2 regions of the Nonomuraea sp. C10 genome follow, and region 2 is predicted to be linked to the other one. Evidence: riboswitches for the same ligand, from Rfam matches in the RefSeq annotation. Region 2 holds a riboswitch; the other holds the start of a gene.

Region 1 (7,589 bases), 2.2 Mb from region 2:
TCGGGCCGCGCCGTCGCGGATCACCCGCAGCACCTCGTCGGCGAACGCGGGCGAGCCCGAGTAGCGGGCGACCGCGGCGTGCCAGCGGGCCGGGTCGGCGCTGGGCACGCCCTGGTAGGACGCGAGCAGGGCGGCGCCGGCCCGGATGTTCGCGGCGGCGTCCCTGCGCAGCCGCTCGACGCTGACCCCCGTCAACCGCGCGGCCTCCCCAAGAGTCGCCCCCCAGTCGCCTCCGGACGAGGCCGCTTCGCCCGCGGTCGCGCCCCGATCGCCGCTTCCGGTCCGCGCCGCTTCGCCCGCGGTCGCGCCCCGATCGCCGCTTCCGGTCCGCGCCGCTTCGCCCGCGGTCGCGCCCCGATCGCCGCTTCCGGTCCGCGCCGCTTCGCCCGCGGTCGCGCCCTGGCCGCCGCTTCCGGACCGCGCCGCCTCGCCGAGGGTCGCGCCCCGATCGCCGCTTCCAGGGCGCGCCGCCTCTCGCCGATCGCCGCTTCCGGTCCGCGCCGCCTCTTTCGAGGTCGCTCGCGGGGAGCCGGATGCCGGCCGGGTGGTCTCGTGGGGTGTCGTCCCCTTGCCTTCCGCCGGGCCCGTCGCGGGTTCGCCCCGGGGATCCAGGTGCGGGCGGGGGCGGGCGGAGTCGCCGCGGGCGTCGCCGTGCTGGTGGCCCGGTGCGGCGGAGCGGGGGAGGGGGCCGTGCGGCCGGCCGCCGGAGCGGGGGCCGGCGCCCGTGATGAGCGCGGGGTCCAGCAGGTGCATGGGGCCGTAACCGCCCGCCGTGGAGGGCTCGCCCGCGTGCGCGTCCCAGCGCGACTGCAGGTACGACACGCCCAGGAGCACGCTGACCGGCACCCCGTACTCCCTGGCCGCCGAGGCGAAGTCGTCCTGGCGTCCCCCCGGCTGGCCGGCCAGGACGGCGGCGGCGACGGCGACCTGCAACAGCATGACGGACCTCCACGCGACGGTACGACGCGAACACTGTGCGTCACCATTCCCGCGCCCGCATGGGATCTACCTAAAGCCGCACACCTGATTGGGAGAAGCTGAGCCCTCGTCCGAGCTGATTCTGCCCGAAATCGGGCAGGATGTTGGCGTGTCTCGTTCCATCTGCGTAATGTCCTCGTCTGTGTCTACGGCGCGGCATCCCTACGAGGACCTCATCGTCCACCTCACCCGGACGAGCCCGCTCGGGCCCGGCGAGGCGGCGCGCGTGGTGGCCGACGTGCTGTCGTACTTCTCCGAGCCCTCGGAGGAGTTCGTCCGGCGTCGCCACGGGGAGTTGCAGGCCCGTGGCTTCACCAACGATGAGATCTTTCCCAGGATCGCCGCCGAGCTGAGGGCCCGCCGGGTGGCGGCGCCCGAGCTGTCGCTGCGGCAACTGCGCCGGATCGTCTACGGATAGGAGACTCGGATGTGCGGAATCGTCGCGTACGTGGGGCCGAAGGACGCGGCACCCATCCTGCTCGAAGGGCTGCAGCGGCTGGAGTACCGCGGCTACGACTCGGCCGGGATCGTCGTCTCCAGCAAAGGACTCAAGGTCCGCAAGGTCAAGGGCAGGGTCGCCGACCTGGCCAAGGTGGTGCCGGCCAGGTTCAAGGGCGCTCTCGGCATCGGCCACACCCGGTGGGCGACGCACGGCGTGCCCAGCGACGAGAACGCGCATCCGCACCTGTCGGGCGATGAGCGCATCGCGGTGGTGCACAACGGCATCATCGAGAACGCCGGGGAGCTGCGGGCCAAGCTCGTCGCCGACGGCGTGGAGTTCCGGTCCGAGACCGACACCGAGGTGCTCGCCCATGTGATCGCCGCCGCCGTCGACGAGAACGACTCCCTTGAGGAGGCCGTACGCAAGTCGCTCAAGAGCGTCGTCGGCACGTACGGGATCGCGGTGATCGACGCCGAGCGGCCGGGCGAGGTGGTCGTGGCCCGCAACGGCAGCCCGATCGTGCTCGGCATCGGCGAGAAGGAGATGTTCGCCGCCTCCGACGTGGCCGCGCTCGTCCGCTACACCCGCCAGGTGGTCCACCTGGAGGACGGCGAGCTGGCCGTGCTGCGCGCCGACGGGTTCCACACCTTCGCCAGCGACGCCCGCGAGACCGCCAAGGAGCCGCTGACCGTCGACTGGGACGCCGGTCACTACGACACCGGCGGCTACGAGCACTACCTGCTCAAGGAGATCTCCGAGCAGCCCGAGACCACCGCCCGCACGATGAGCGGCCGCCTGGACGAGCGCTTCAACGTGGCCCACCTGGGCGGGCTCAACATGAACGCCCGCGAGACCCGCTCCTTCCGCCGGGTGAAGGTCATCGGCTGCGGTTCGGCGTACTACTCCGGCCAGATCGGCGCCCAGTTGATCGAGGAGCTGGCCCGCATCCCGGCCGACGCCGAGCCCGCCAGCGAGTTCCGCTACCGCAACCCCGTCGTCGAGCAGGACACGCTCTACGTCGCCATCAGCCAGTCAGGCGAGACCTACGACACGCTCGCCGCCGTGCAGGAGCTCAAGCGCAAGGGCGGCCGGGTGATCGGCATCGTCAACGCGGTCGGCAGCGCCATCGCCCGCGAAGTCGACGGCGGCGTCTACCTGCACGCGGGCCCCGAGGTGTCGGTGGCCTCGACCAAGGCGTTCACCTCGACCGCGGTCGCGTTCGCGCTGCTCGCCCTGCACCTGGGCCGGGTGCGCGACCTGTCGCCGGCCGACGGCCGGCGCATCTGCGAGGGCCTGCGCAGGCTGCCGGGCCAGATCGAGGAGATCCTCACCCAGGGCGACAAGATCGCCGAGCTGGCGCAGAAGTACGCCAAGCACGCGAGCATGATGTTCGTCGGCCGGGTCCGCGGCTATCCGGTGGCCCGCGAGGGCGCCCAGAAGCTCAAGGAGATCTCGTACGTGCACGCCGAGGCCTATCCGGCCAGCGAGCTCAAGCACGGCCCGCTCGCGCTGATCGGCCCGGAGATGCCGACGGTGGCGGTCGTCCCCGACGACGAGCTGCTCGACAAGAACCTCACCACGCTCGGCGAGATCCGCGCCCGCGGCGGCAGCGTGCTGATGGTCGGCCACCGCGAGCCGGACACCAAGCTGGCCGAGGACTGCATCGTGGTGCCCAAGAACGAGATCGAGCTGGACCCGATCCTGCTCACGATCCCGCTCCAGCTGCTGGCCTACCACGCCGCGGTGGCCCTCGGCAGGGACGTGGACAAGCCGCGCAACCTGGCCAAGAGTGTCACGGTGGAATAGCGGCAAGAGGGGGTTAGCAAATCCTTACCGTTCGGCTGGGTCATAGTCGGAATCCGGCCGGTGTCGCCCCGGGAGGGGAGCGCCTAGGGTCGAAAATGTGCCCCAGTCCGACCCCGACACTCCCAATCTCGCCCGAATGTACGACTACCTGCTCGGCGGCAAGGACAACTTCGCGGTCGACCGCGAGGCCCTGGACCGGCTGGCGGACCTGATACCGGAGGCGGTGCCGCAGGCGCGCGCCGCCAGGGAGTTCCTCCAGCGTGCGGTCCGCTACGCCGCCGCGCAGGGCGTCACCCAGTTCCTGGACGTGGGCAGCGGCCTGCCCACCCAGGGCAACGTGCACGAGGTGGTCCCGGACGCCAGGGTCGTCTACGTCGACCACGACCCGGTGGTGGCCGCGCACGGCCGCGAACTGCTGGAGGAGCAGGCCGGAGCTGTCTTCGTGGAGGCCGACCTGCTCGACCCCGCGCGGATGCTCGACGGCGCCGCCGGCTTCCTCGACCCGGCCAGGCCGGTCGGGGTGCTGCTGGTGTCGGTGCTCCACTTCGTGCCCGACAGCATGAACCCGCACGCCGTGGTCGCCCTCCTGCGGGAGGCGCTGGCGCCGGGCAGCCACCTGGCCATCGCGCACGCCACCTCGTCGGGCGACGCCCCGGCGGGCGGCACCGGCAGGGGACCGGAGGAGATCCAGGCGTTCTTCGGTGACTTCGTCATGATCGAGCCCGGTCTGGTGCAGGCCCACGAGTGGCGGCCCGACCGGCCACGCCTGGTCGGCGCCACACGGCTGCCGCTGCTGGCCGGGATGGCCTGGAAACCTTAGTAGGTGATATCCGGCATGTGTAACTCTGCGTGATCTGTAAATAACCTGAAGTGGACACTTCGGGGGAGGCGGGTCATGCGGCGCAGGCGGTTCCTCGTGACAGGCCTGGGAATGGCCGCCTGCTTGGCCGGCTGCGGTGACCGTCACGCCGGACGCGCGCCCGGCGCGTACGAGATCCTCGGCGGCGGCGAGCGCTGGAGCCGCGTCGCCGAGGCGTTCACCCAGGTGGCCCGCGGAGCCGGCTACCCGGTCGGCGGGGCCGGGCCGGTCACCACGATCACCATCACCGGGCTGCCCGCGCTCGCCGCCGCCGAGCTGAACGCGGCCGAGTCGCCCCTGCACGGCACCACCCCGCTGGCCCGGCTGGCCGGCGAGGTCGAGGTGGTGCTGGTGCCGCGCGACTCGGGTCTGGCCACCTTCGACGCGTTCGGCGCCCGCCTGCGCGCCGACCCCACGGGCACCCCGCTCGCCGGCGGGCCGCAGGGCGCCCCCGACCACCTGCTGTTCGGGCTCATCGCGCGCGGGCTCGGCGCCGACACCCGGCAGGTGGACTACACCGGCTACCCCGGCATCTCCGAGGTCGCCACCGCGCTGCTCGCCGGCCGCGCCGTCGCCGCGACGGGCCCGCTCGCCGGCTGGCGCCCGTACATCGACCGGGGCCGGGTCCGGGTGCTGGCCGTGTCCTGTGCCGAGCGGTTCCCCGGGCTGGACGCGCCCAGCCTGCTGGAGCTCGGGGTCCGGGTGGACTTCGCGAGCTGGTGCGCCGCCGTCGGGCCCGGCGGCATGCCGCAGGAGAGCCGGGAGGCGGCCATCGGCATGTGCGAGGAGGTGACCGGCTCGCCCGGTTGGCAGCGTACCTGCCGGGAGGGCGACTGGACGCCGATCCCGCTGGCCGGCGACCGCTTCGCCGCCTGGGTCGTCTCCGAGGTCCGCCGCACCAAGGCCGTGCTCCGCGATCTCGGCCTCCTCGAAAGCGGCAAGGGCACAACATGATGTGGCGGTTGCGAAAGCAGCCACTAGATGTAGGATCTCGATCGTTCGCCGGTTCGCCCCCGCCCGGGGCGGAGCAAAAGGGAACCCGGTGCGATTCCGGGGCTGCCCCGCAGCGGTGAGCGGGAACGACCGCCGTCAACGAGCACTGGAAAGATCCGGGAAGCGACGGCCAGTAGGAGAGTGCGAGACGCCCGCGAGCCCGAAGACCTGCCGGCGATGGACCATGTCCAGGGCCTCGAGGGAGGGCCCGGGGGCCTAGCGGCGTGCGCCGCCGTGCTCTCGCGCGCCCTCACGGGGATGAGCTCGCGAGGAGAGAGCACGTGACACAGATCGTCGAGGGTGATCGGCGCCTGGCCATCGAGGAGGCCGCCGCCCGGGTGATCGCCGACCCGGCGAACTCGCGGGTGGCCGCCGGGCTGCTCGCCGAGGAGATCGCCGACGAGGCGGCCGCGCACGGGGTGCGGTCGTTCTCCGGCTCGATCGCCGCCACCCACGCGGCGGGGCTGATCCAGGACGGCCTGGCGGAGTTCGTCGCCGCGCACGCCGCCGAGCTGGACGCGCTCGTCTCGGACGCCGCCGACGAGCGGTTCGAGTACTTCGGGCTGCGCACCGTCTACGACCGCTACCTGCTGCGCCACCCGGTCACCCGGACCGTGCTGGAGCGGCCCCAGCACTTCTTCCTGCGGGTCGCCTGCGGGCTGTCGGAGACCGTCGCGGAGGCCGCCGAGCTCTACCGGCTGATGGCGACGCTGTCCTACCTGCCCAGCTCGCCGACCCTGTTCAACGCGGGCGCGCGCCGCCCGCAGCTCTCGTCGTGCTTCCTGCTCGACTCGCCGCGCGACGAGCTGGAGGCGATCTACGACCGGTACGCGCAGGTCGCCCGGCTGTCGAAGTACGCGGGCGGCATCGGCATCTCGTGGACCCGGGTGCGCTCACGTGGCTCGCTCATCCGGGGCACCAACGGCCACTCCAACGGCATCGTGCCGTGGCTGCGCACCCTGGACGCCTCCGTTGCGGCGGTCAACCAGGGCGGCCGGCGCAAGGGCGCGGCCTGCGTCTACCTGGAGACCTGGCACGCCGACATCGAGGAGTTCCTGGAGCTGCGCGACAATACCGGCGAGGACGCCCGCCGCACCCACAACCTCAACCTGGCCAACTGGGTGCCGGACGAGTTCATGCGCCGCGTCGAGGCCGGTGAGGACTGGTCGCTGTTCGACCCCAAGGACGTCCCCGACCTGCCCGACCTGCACGGCGAGGCGTTCACCCGCGCCTACCGGGCCTACGAGGCCGAGGGCCGGCACACCCGGCGGATCCCGGCCAGGACCCTGTACGGGCGGATGATGCGGACGCTCGCGCAGACCGGCAACGGCTGGATGACGTTCAAGGACACGGCCAACCGCACCTCCAACCAGACCGCCCGGCCGGAGAACGTCATCCACCTGTCCAACCTGTGCACCGAGATCCTGGAGGTCACCAGCGACGCCGAGACCGCGGTGTGCAACCTCGGCTCGGTCAACCTCGCCGCCCACCTGGACGGGCGCGACGGCCTCGACTGGGAGCGGCTGCGCGCCACCGTCCGGACGGCCGTGCGCTTCCTGGACCGCACCATCGACCTCGGCTTCTACCCGACGCCCGAGGCCGGGGCGGCCAACCGGCGCTGGCGGCCGATCGGGCTCGGCGTGATGGGGCTGGCCGACGTGTTCTTCGCGCTCCGCCTCCCGTTCGACTCGCCCCGGGCGCTGGAGCTGTCCACCCGCATCGCCGAGGAGATCGCGCTGGCGGCCTACGACACCTCGGCCGACCTGGCCGCCGAACGCGGGCGGCATCCCTCGTACGACGACACCCGCGCCGCGGCGGGCGTGCTGCACCCCGACCACTACGCCGCCGCCGGCTCGCCGCGCTGGGACGCGCTCCGCGAGAAGATCGCCGCCACCGGGCTGCGCAACTCGCTCATGATCGCCATCGCGCCGACGGCCACCATCGCGTCCATCGCCGGCTGCTACGAGTGCATCGAGCCGCAGGTGTCCAACGTGTTCAAGCGCGAGACGCTGTCCGGCGAGTTCCTCCAGGTCAACCGCTATCTGGTGGCCGACCTGCGGGAACGCGGGCTGTGGACGCAGGCGACGCGCGACGGGCTGAAGCGCGCCGACGGGTCCGTGCAGCACCTGCCGGGCATCCCCGACGACCTCAAGCTGCTCTACCGCACCGCCTGGGAGCTGCCGCAGAAGGCGCTCATCGACCTGGCCGCCGCCCGCCAGCCGTACGTCGACCAGGGCCAGTCGCTCAACCTGTTCATGGCCGCCCCCACCATCGGCAAGCTCTCGTCGATGTACGCCTACGCGTGGAAGCAGGGCCTGAAGACCACCTACTACCTGCGTTCCCGCCCGGCCACCCGCATCGCGCAGACCACCGTCCAGCCGGCCGCCGCCGTCGAGCAGGTGGCCTGCTCGCTGGAGAACCCCGACGTCTGCGAAGCCTGCCAGTAAGGAGATCCCCTCATGCTTCTCGACCCCGGAATGGACCTCACCCTGCGCCCGATGCGCTACCCGG
Region 2 (7,589 bases):
ATCGCGTCCGTCCTCGGCGCCGTCGCCGTGACCGCGTACCTGTTCACCCTGGACGCGCTGGTCGGCGGCGTGGTGCTGGCCTGCGCCCTGCTGCTGCCCGTCGTGCCGCTGGTCTCCGACCGCGTCCTGCGGGACCGCAACGCCGCGTGGTTCAGCGGCTACAAGGGCCTGTACGCCGAGAACCTCGACGCGTTGCAGGGCATGGCCACGCTCAAGGCGTTCAACGCCAGCGGCCGGCGCGGCGCCGAGCTGGCCGGGCTGGCCGACCGGTTCTGCCGCGACTCCATCCGGCTGATGGCCGTCGTCGTCGGGTACGTCGGCGGCGTCGCGTTCGTCATCGGCCTGGGCACCGCGGTCGCGCTCGGCGCCGGCGCGCTCCGGCTGGCCGCGGGCGAGCTGACCGTCACCGAGCTGCTGATCATCCTCCTGCTCACCGCCGAGAGCTTCCGGCCGCTGAAGGAGCTGGAATCCGCCTACCACGCCAGTTACACCGCCGTCCCGTCGCTCAAGGCCGTCTTCGAGATCCTCGACACCCCCGAACCGGCGCAGGGCACCGCCCGGCTCGGCCTGACCGGCCCGCCCTCCGTGTCCTTCGACGGTGTGACGTTCACCTACCGCGACCGCGACCGGCCCGCCCTGGACGGATTCTCCCTCGACCTCGCGCCGGGCGAGCGCGTCGCCCTCGTCGGCCGCTCCGGCGCGGGCAAGACGACGGTCGCCTCCCTGCTCCTGCGGTTCTTCGACCCGGAGTCCGGACGGGTGGCCGTCAACGGCGTCGACGTCCGCGAACTGCCCCTGGAGCGGCTGCGCTCGCTGGTCGCCGTGGTGTCCCAGGACACCTACCTCTTCCACGGCACCGTGCGCCACAACCTCGCGCTCGCCCGCCCCGACGCCACCGGCGAGGAGGTCGAAGCCGCCGCCCGCGCCGCCCAGGCCCACGACTTCATCACCGCCCTGCCCGACGGCTACGACACCGTCGTCGGCGAGCGCGGCCTCAAGCTCTCCGGCGGTGAACGCCAGCGCATCGCCATCGCCCGCGCCCTGCTCAAGGACGCCCCGATCCTCATCCTGGACGAGGCCACCTCCAGCGTCGACGCCGCCAACGAGTCCGCCATCCAGGACGCCCTGGACACCCTGTCCGGCGGCCGGACCACGCTGATGATCGCCCACCGGCTGTCCACCGTCCAGGCCGCCGACCGGGTCATCGTCATGGCCGACGGCCGCATCGCCGAATCCGGGCCGCCGCGTGAGCTCCTGTCCGGCCAGGGAGCCTACGCCCGGCTGGTCGCCGCCCAGAACGGAGCCGCCCGATGAGCACCGCCACTGCCACGCTCACCCGTACCGGCGGTTCCCGGTTCCGTCCGATCCTGGCCCTGCTCGGCCCGCACCGCCCGCTGCTGCTGATCGCGATCGCCAGCGGCATCGCGCATCACCTGGTCGTCCTCGCCTCGGCAGGTGTCGGCGCCTGGGTGGTCAGCCGCGCCATCACCGGAGCCACCCCCGAAGATCTGCGCGGCGGCCTGATCGCGCTCGGTCTCCTTTTGCCCTTCCTGGCCCTCACCCCATGGCTGGAGTCCTACCTCGCCCACGTGGCCGCCTTCCGCGTGCTGGCCGACGTGCGGGGCCGCGTCTACAGCGCTTTCGAACGCCTCGCGCCCGGCTACCTGCTGCAGCGCCGCTCCGGCGACCTCGGCAGCGCCGCCATCTCCGACGTCGAGCAGTTGGAGCTGTGGTTCGCGCACACCCTCAGCCCGCTGATCAGCGCCGTCACCGTCCCCGTGGCCGCGCTGACCGCGCTGGGCGTCTTCCACCCGGCCCTGGCGCTGGCCCTGGCGCCCGCGCTGATCCTGCTCGCCCTCCTGCCCGCCTGGCTGCGTCAACGCGCCGCCGACCAGGGCGCGCGGCTCCGCGCCCAGCTCGGCGAGCTCAACGCCGAAGCCGTCGACACCCTCCAGGGGCTCCGCGAGCTCCTCACCTCGGGGGCGGGGGACCGCCAGCTCGACCGCCTGCACGAGCAGGACCGGCGGCTGCTGGAGGCCAGACTCGCCCACGGCCGCCGCTCCGGCCTCGAACACGCCGTCACCAACGCCGCCACCACGCTCGGCCTGCTCGCCGTGCTCGTCACCGCCGCCCTGCTCGTGGCGGCGAACGCCCTGGAACCGGCGCTGTTCCCCGTCGCGGTGGTGCTGGCCGCCGCCACCTTCGCCCCGGTCATCGCCGTCACCGACGTCGCCCGCGACCTCAGCCTCGTCACCGCCGCCGGCGACCGCATCATGACCATCCTCGGCACCCCGCCTCCCGTCACCGACCGCGTCGACGCGCCGCCGCCCGGCGCCGTCGAACCGCGCGTCCGCTTCGACACGGTCCGCTTCCGCTACGGGCCGGAACTGCCCGAAGCGCTCGCGGGCGCGACCTTCGACATCGCCCCCGGAGAGACCGTCGCCCTCATCGGCCACTCGGGCGCGGGCAAATCCACCTGCGCCAGCCTCCTCATGCGGTTCTGGGACGTCACCGCCGGCGCGATCACCATCGGCGGCCACGACGTCCGAGACTTCCCGCAGGAGGACCTGCGCCGCCTGATCACGCTCGTCCCCCAGGACGTCTACCTGTTCAACATCCCGCTGTCCGACAACATCCGTCTCGGCCGGCCCCACGCCACCGACGACGAGGTCGAGGCCGCCGCCCGCGCCGCGCACGCCCACGAGTTCATCACCGGCCTGCCCGACGGCTACGACACCCTGCCCGGCGAGCTCGGCGCCCGCCTGTCCGGCGGGCAGCGCCAGCGCATCGCCATCGCCCGCGCGCTGCTCAAGGACGCGCCCGTCCTGATCATGGACGAGGCCGTCTCCAACCTCGACGCCGAGAGCGAGCAGGAGGTCGCCGCCGCCATGACCGCCGCCCGCCACGACCGCACCACCCTGATCATCGCCCACCGCCTGTCGACCATCCGCACCGCCGACCGCATCGTCGTCCTGGACGGCGGCCGCGTCGCCGAGACCGGCGCGCACGCTGAACTCCTGGTGACGGATGGCGCGTACACCCGGCTCCTGGCCACCCAGCTCACGGGCTGAGCACACCAGGCACATACGTGCACCCGATATCCGCCGACCCGGAGGCCGGCCGCACCCACGTGACCGGGACCCGGGACAGGCCTGGGATCGGGCCACGGTCGTCACCTCGGTCGCTTGGCCTTGGCGCCGGCCAGTTCATAGGCCGATGCCGATCAGCAGCGACCCCACCACGGCCACCCAGATTCAGCTCGGCAACCCGCCGCTCCCTGCTGCGGCGTAGGGCTCACCGAGCTTTCCGGCGTGGCCGGGGCAAGTGCGGCGGAGGTGACAATCGAGCTCGGTTCGGTGGTGGGCGTTGACGACTCATGCTCTGTCTCTGCCGAGGACGGAGGTGGAGGCTGGCCCTTGAGGGTGAAGGGAATCTCACCCTGGATGTGATGGTTTTCGAGTCGGGGCACTACCACTCGATGCCCTTCTGCCCCTCCTGGCCGGCGTCCATGGGATGGCCCACCTTGCCCAGCACAGCACGCTGCTGACTCGGGGTGAGACCGCGTTGAGCACCAGCGCCAGCTTGAGCTCATCCAGCCCGACGACCGCGCTGAACGGATATGGAACGATCAAAACAGGACCTTCCGGTTGACGTGAGCGACCCGCCAGCCGTCCCGGGTGATGGCCAGCTCGGTGGTGGACAGGGGAGCGAGGTCGAAGCGGGCGGCGCCCAGCGGGCCGAGCCCGAGCGCGTGGCCCAGCGCCGCCCGGATGGTGCCGACGCCGCAGACCACGACTCCTTCGGGCTCCTCCCGTACGCCGTCGAGCCAGCGCGCCACCCTGGCGGCGTGCGCGGTCAGCGGCTCGCCGCCGTGCGGTGCGGCGTCGGGGTCGGCCAGCCACCGGGCGATCGCGTCCGGCTCCTGCTCCGCGACCCGCTCGTACGGCAGTCCGCGCCACCGGCCGCAGTCCGCCTCCCCGAGCGCGACGGCCTCGCACGCTGCCAGCCCCAGCGCCGCGGCGGTCTGCCGCGCGGCCCGTACGGGAGCGGTCCAGGCCGTCGTGACCCCGGCGAACCCCGCCGGCCCCAGGCCGACGTCCGGAGTCCCGGCGGTTCCCCGGGCGGGCTTCGTGAGTGCGGTGGCTCTGGTCAGGCCCGCCGTGTCGGCGTCCTCGTCGGTGGGGAAGCAGGCGGCCCGCGTCCCCGGCGTGGTGGCGTGCCGGACGAACAGCACCTCAGCTCGGCGCGGCGGCACCCACGGGAGCCGCCGCGCCTCGTGCCGCCCGGTCGCAGGCCCAGCCGAACAGCGCGCCGAAGACCGCCCAGAAGACCAGCTGCGTGCCGATCGAGGCGAGCCTGAACTCCCACAGCAGCGTGGCGGGGAAGCCGTCGGGCACCTCGTCGACCGTGGGCAGCAACAGCCACGCGGCGACCACCGGCACGAGGAACGCGGCCACCACGGCGACCCACCGGGGCCACCCGCCCGCGTGGACGCGGCGGGCCGTCGCCACCGCGATCGCCGCCGCGGCCAGCCCGACGAGCACCATCACCACGTACAGCAGGGTGCGGCTGTTGATCGTCGCCGGATCGCCCACCGCAGGCGGATTAGCCGGATATTTCAGGAAGGGAACGAGGATGACCGCGACGAACGCCGTCCCCGCCGCCGCCAGCGCCAACCGCCCGTCCGACCGCGGCCCGACCCGCCCGCGCAGCCCGGCGAACACGAGCGCGAAGATGCCGCCCACCGCCAGCCCGTACAGCCCGGTGGCGAGGAACAGCCCGGCCTTCTGCGCCGGCCTGCTGACCTCGGCCTCCTCGCCGTGGCTGTGCCCGTGCCCGTCCGCTGAAGCGGGCGCCGGCGCCGCGGCCTCCTCCAGGGCGATCGCCGCGTCCACCTGGGGTTCCCCGAAGGTGAAGGCGAATCCGCCCGCGATCAGTCCGGCCAGGAGCCCCAGGAGCAGGCCCCTGACCACGAAGGTCCGTACCACGCCGGCCCCTAGTGGCACGGCACGCCGAGCAGGTGCCGCCCGTCGTGCATCAGTTCGTGCAGGAAGGCACCCATCTGCGAGACCGCGCCGTTGTCCATCAGGACCAGGTACGCCACGAGCAGCAGCACGGGCACGGCGAGCAGCCAGGGGCGAAGGTGTGGAAAGGGAACAGTCGACGGGGTGGACAGCCCGCTCATCGATCCTCCTCAGGGTGACGCGTCCCATGTAACGAGGTCACGGCGGCCAAGCGACCTGGCTCCCGGGATCTACGTCCCGGATACAGTGGCGCGTCCGCACCGGCATCTCACCGGATTTCCCTTGGACGACCGTGAATCCACCGGAACGTATCCTTTTCCCCTGTTCGCGTCAATGCGCCCAGGTCGTCCCGCAGGCGCAGGAACACATATGAGACGATGCCGGACGTAGGCGACGGCGGAACGAGGAAGCCGGTGTGAATCCGGCGCGGTCCCGCCACTGTGACCGGCGAGCGGACCCCGAACACGCCACTGCCCGTACGGGTGGGAAGGCCGGGGCGAGCGTCGACCCGGGAGCCAGGAGACTCACGCGGTCGCCTCCTCGAAGGAATTGGGGCGGATCTCCCCAAGAGAGGACGGTGGCCGCCATGCCACGACGCCGACGCGACGCCATTTCCCCTGCTCGGTGCGCGGGCCTTCTTGATCGATCCCGCCCCGCCACTCCGGTCAGGAAAGGCCCCGCCCATGACGAGCCCACGCTCGCTCCCTGTCACGCTCCTGCTGATCATCGGGCTGATGACGGGGTGCGGCACCGCGCAGCCCGCGGCGTCCCCGCCGCCGTCCACCCCGTCCACCGTCGCGGGTTTCCCGGTCACCGTGACCAACTGCGGGGTGACCACCACGTACCAGCGGCCGCCACGGCGGGCGGTCACGATGAACCAGCACGTCACCGAGATCATGCTGGCGCTCGGGCTGGAGAAGTCGATGGCCGGCACCGCCTTCCTCGACGACCGCATCCCGCCGCAGTACGAAGCCGCCTACAACAGCGTCAAGGTGCTCGCCGAGGAGTATCCGTCGTACGAGGTCCTGCTGTCGGCCGAGCCCGACTTCGTCTACGGCGGATTCCGCAGCGCCTTCGATGAGGAAGGGCGGGGCCGAGAGGCGCTGGAAAAGGCCGGGATCGACTCGTACCTCAGCCTGGAGGCCTGCCCGGCCGGCCCGGTGACCACCGATCTCCTGGAGGAGGAGATCCGTACGATCGGCCGGATCTTCGGCGTGAGCGACCGCGCCGAACAGCGCGTCGCGGAGATGCGCGCCGTGCTGGAAGGCGTCGAGGAGAAGGTGCGCGGCGCCGAGCCGGTCAAGGTCTTCGTGTACGACAGCGGCGACAAGACCGCCTTCACCGCGGGCGGAGCCGGCATCGGCAATGACATGATCAGCCGGGCCGGGGGCGTGAACCTCTTCGCCGACCTGGGCAAGGCGTTCGGCGACGTGTCGTTCGAGCAGGTCGCCGACCGCGCGCCCGAGGCGATCGTCATCTACGACTACGGCGATCAGTCGGTGGCGGACAAGAAGACGTTCCTCCTGTCCAACCCGGCGCTCAAGGACGTCCCGGCGATCAAGGAGCAGCGGTTCGCGGTGCTGCCGCTGTCGGCCACGGTGCTCGGCGTCCGGGTGCCGGAAGGAGTCGAGTCGCTGGCCGGGCAGCTCCACCCGGACCGCTTCTCGTGACCGCGCTCGCCGCGGTGCCCCGGAGCGGCGCGCGGCTGCCGTACCCGCTGGTCCTGATCCTGCTCACGGCCCTGCTCCTGGTGGCCGCCACGGCCGGGATCGCGGCCGGGTCCGTCCCGCTGGCCACCGGTGAGGTGTGGGGCATCCTCGTCCACCGAGCCATGCCCGCGCTCGTCGAACCCACCTGGCCGCCGGTCAGGGAGACGATCGTGATGGACGTGCGGGCGCCGCGCGTGCTGCTGTGCGGCGTCGCCGGGGCGGCGTTGTCGGTGTGCGGGATGGCCCTGCAGGCCCTCGTGCGCAACCCGCTGGCCGACCCGATGCTGCTGGGCGTCTCGTCCGGGGCGAGCGTCGGCGCGGTGCTCGTCCTGGTCCTGAACCTCACGGTGTTCGGCGCGTTCTCGCTGCCGCTGGCCGCCTTCGCGGGAGCGCTGGGAGCGCTGACACTGGTGTACTTCCTGGCCCGCTCCGGCGGCCGGATGACCACGGTACGGCTCGTCCTGGCCGGGGTGGCGACCGCCGAGGTGCTCTCGGCGATCGCCGGCTACCTCATCATCACCTCCGGCGACCCGCGCAAGACCGAGTCGGCGATGCGCTGGATGCTCGGCGGCTTCGGCGGCACCTCCTGGGACCTGGTCCCGATCCCGGCCGCGGCGGTGCTGCTTGGCACGGTGACGCTGCTCGGCGTGTCCCGCCCGCTCAACCTGCTGCTGGCGGGGGAGGAGGCGGCCGCCTCCATGGGCCTGAACGTGCACCGCTTCCGCGCCTGCCTGTTCGTCCTCGTCGCCCTGATGATCGGCGCCGTCGTCGCGGTCAGCGGCTCCATCGGGTTCGTCGGCCTGATGCTCCCGCACATCGTGCGCCTGCTGGTCGGCGCCGGCCACCAGCGCGCGCT

The links. Region 2 has a riboswitch for cobalamin ahead of FR742_RS20075 (CbtB-domain containing protein). Riboswitches for the same ligand answer to the same signal wherever they lie in the genome.
Region 1: linked by a shared signal. The riboswitch ahead of FR742_RS09880 (ribonucleoside-diphosphate reductase subunit alpha) and the one ahead of FR742_RS20075 (CbtB-domain containing protein) in region 2 are both predicted to bind cobalamin.

What each region holds. Positions count from the first base shown of each region.
Region 1 covers NZ_VPFF01000001.1:2,197,568-2,205,156, forward strand. The annotation lists gene FR742_RS45675 (N-acetylmuramoyl-L-alanine amidase) at 1-939, opposite strand, end outside; gene FR742_RS09860 (hypothetical protein) at 1,109-1,396, shown strand; gene glmS (glutamine--fructose-6-phosphate transaminase (isomerizing)) at 1,406-3,226, shown strand; gene FR742_RS09870 (SAM-dependent methyltransferase) at 3,324-4,046, shown strand; gene FR742_RS09875 (tripartite tricarboxylate transporter substrate-binding protein) at 4,122-5,039, shown strand; cobalamin riboswitch at 5,072-5,269, shown strand; gene FR742_RS09880 (ribonucleoside-diphosphate reductase subunit alpha) at 5,360-7,525, shown strand; gene FR742_RS09885 (ribonucleotide-diphosphate reductase subunit beta) at 7,538-7,589, shown strand, end outside.
Region 2 covers NZ_VPFF01000001.1:4,362,721-4,370,309, reverse strand. The annotation lists gene FR742_RS20095 (ABC transporter ATP-binding protein) at 1-1,314, shown strand, start outside; gene cydC (thiol reductant ABC exporter subunit CydC) at 1,311-3,071, shown strand; gene FR742_RS20085 (histidine phosphatase family protein) at 3,629-4,234, opposite strand; gene FR742_RS20080 (CbtA family protein) at 4,236-4,988, opposite strand; gene FR742_RS20075 (CbtB-domain containing protein) at 4,997-5,185, opposite strand; cobalamin riboswitch at 5,217-5,345, opposite strand; cobalamin riboswitch at 5,388-5,566, shown strand; gene FR742_RS20070 (ABC transporter substrate-binding protein) at 5,708-6,694, shown strand; gene FR742_RS20065 (iron ABC transporter permease) at 6,691-7,589, shown strand, end outside.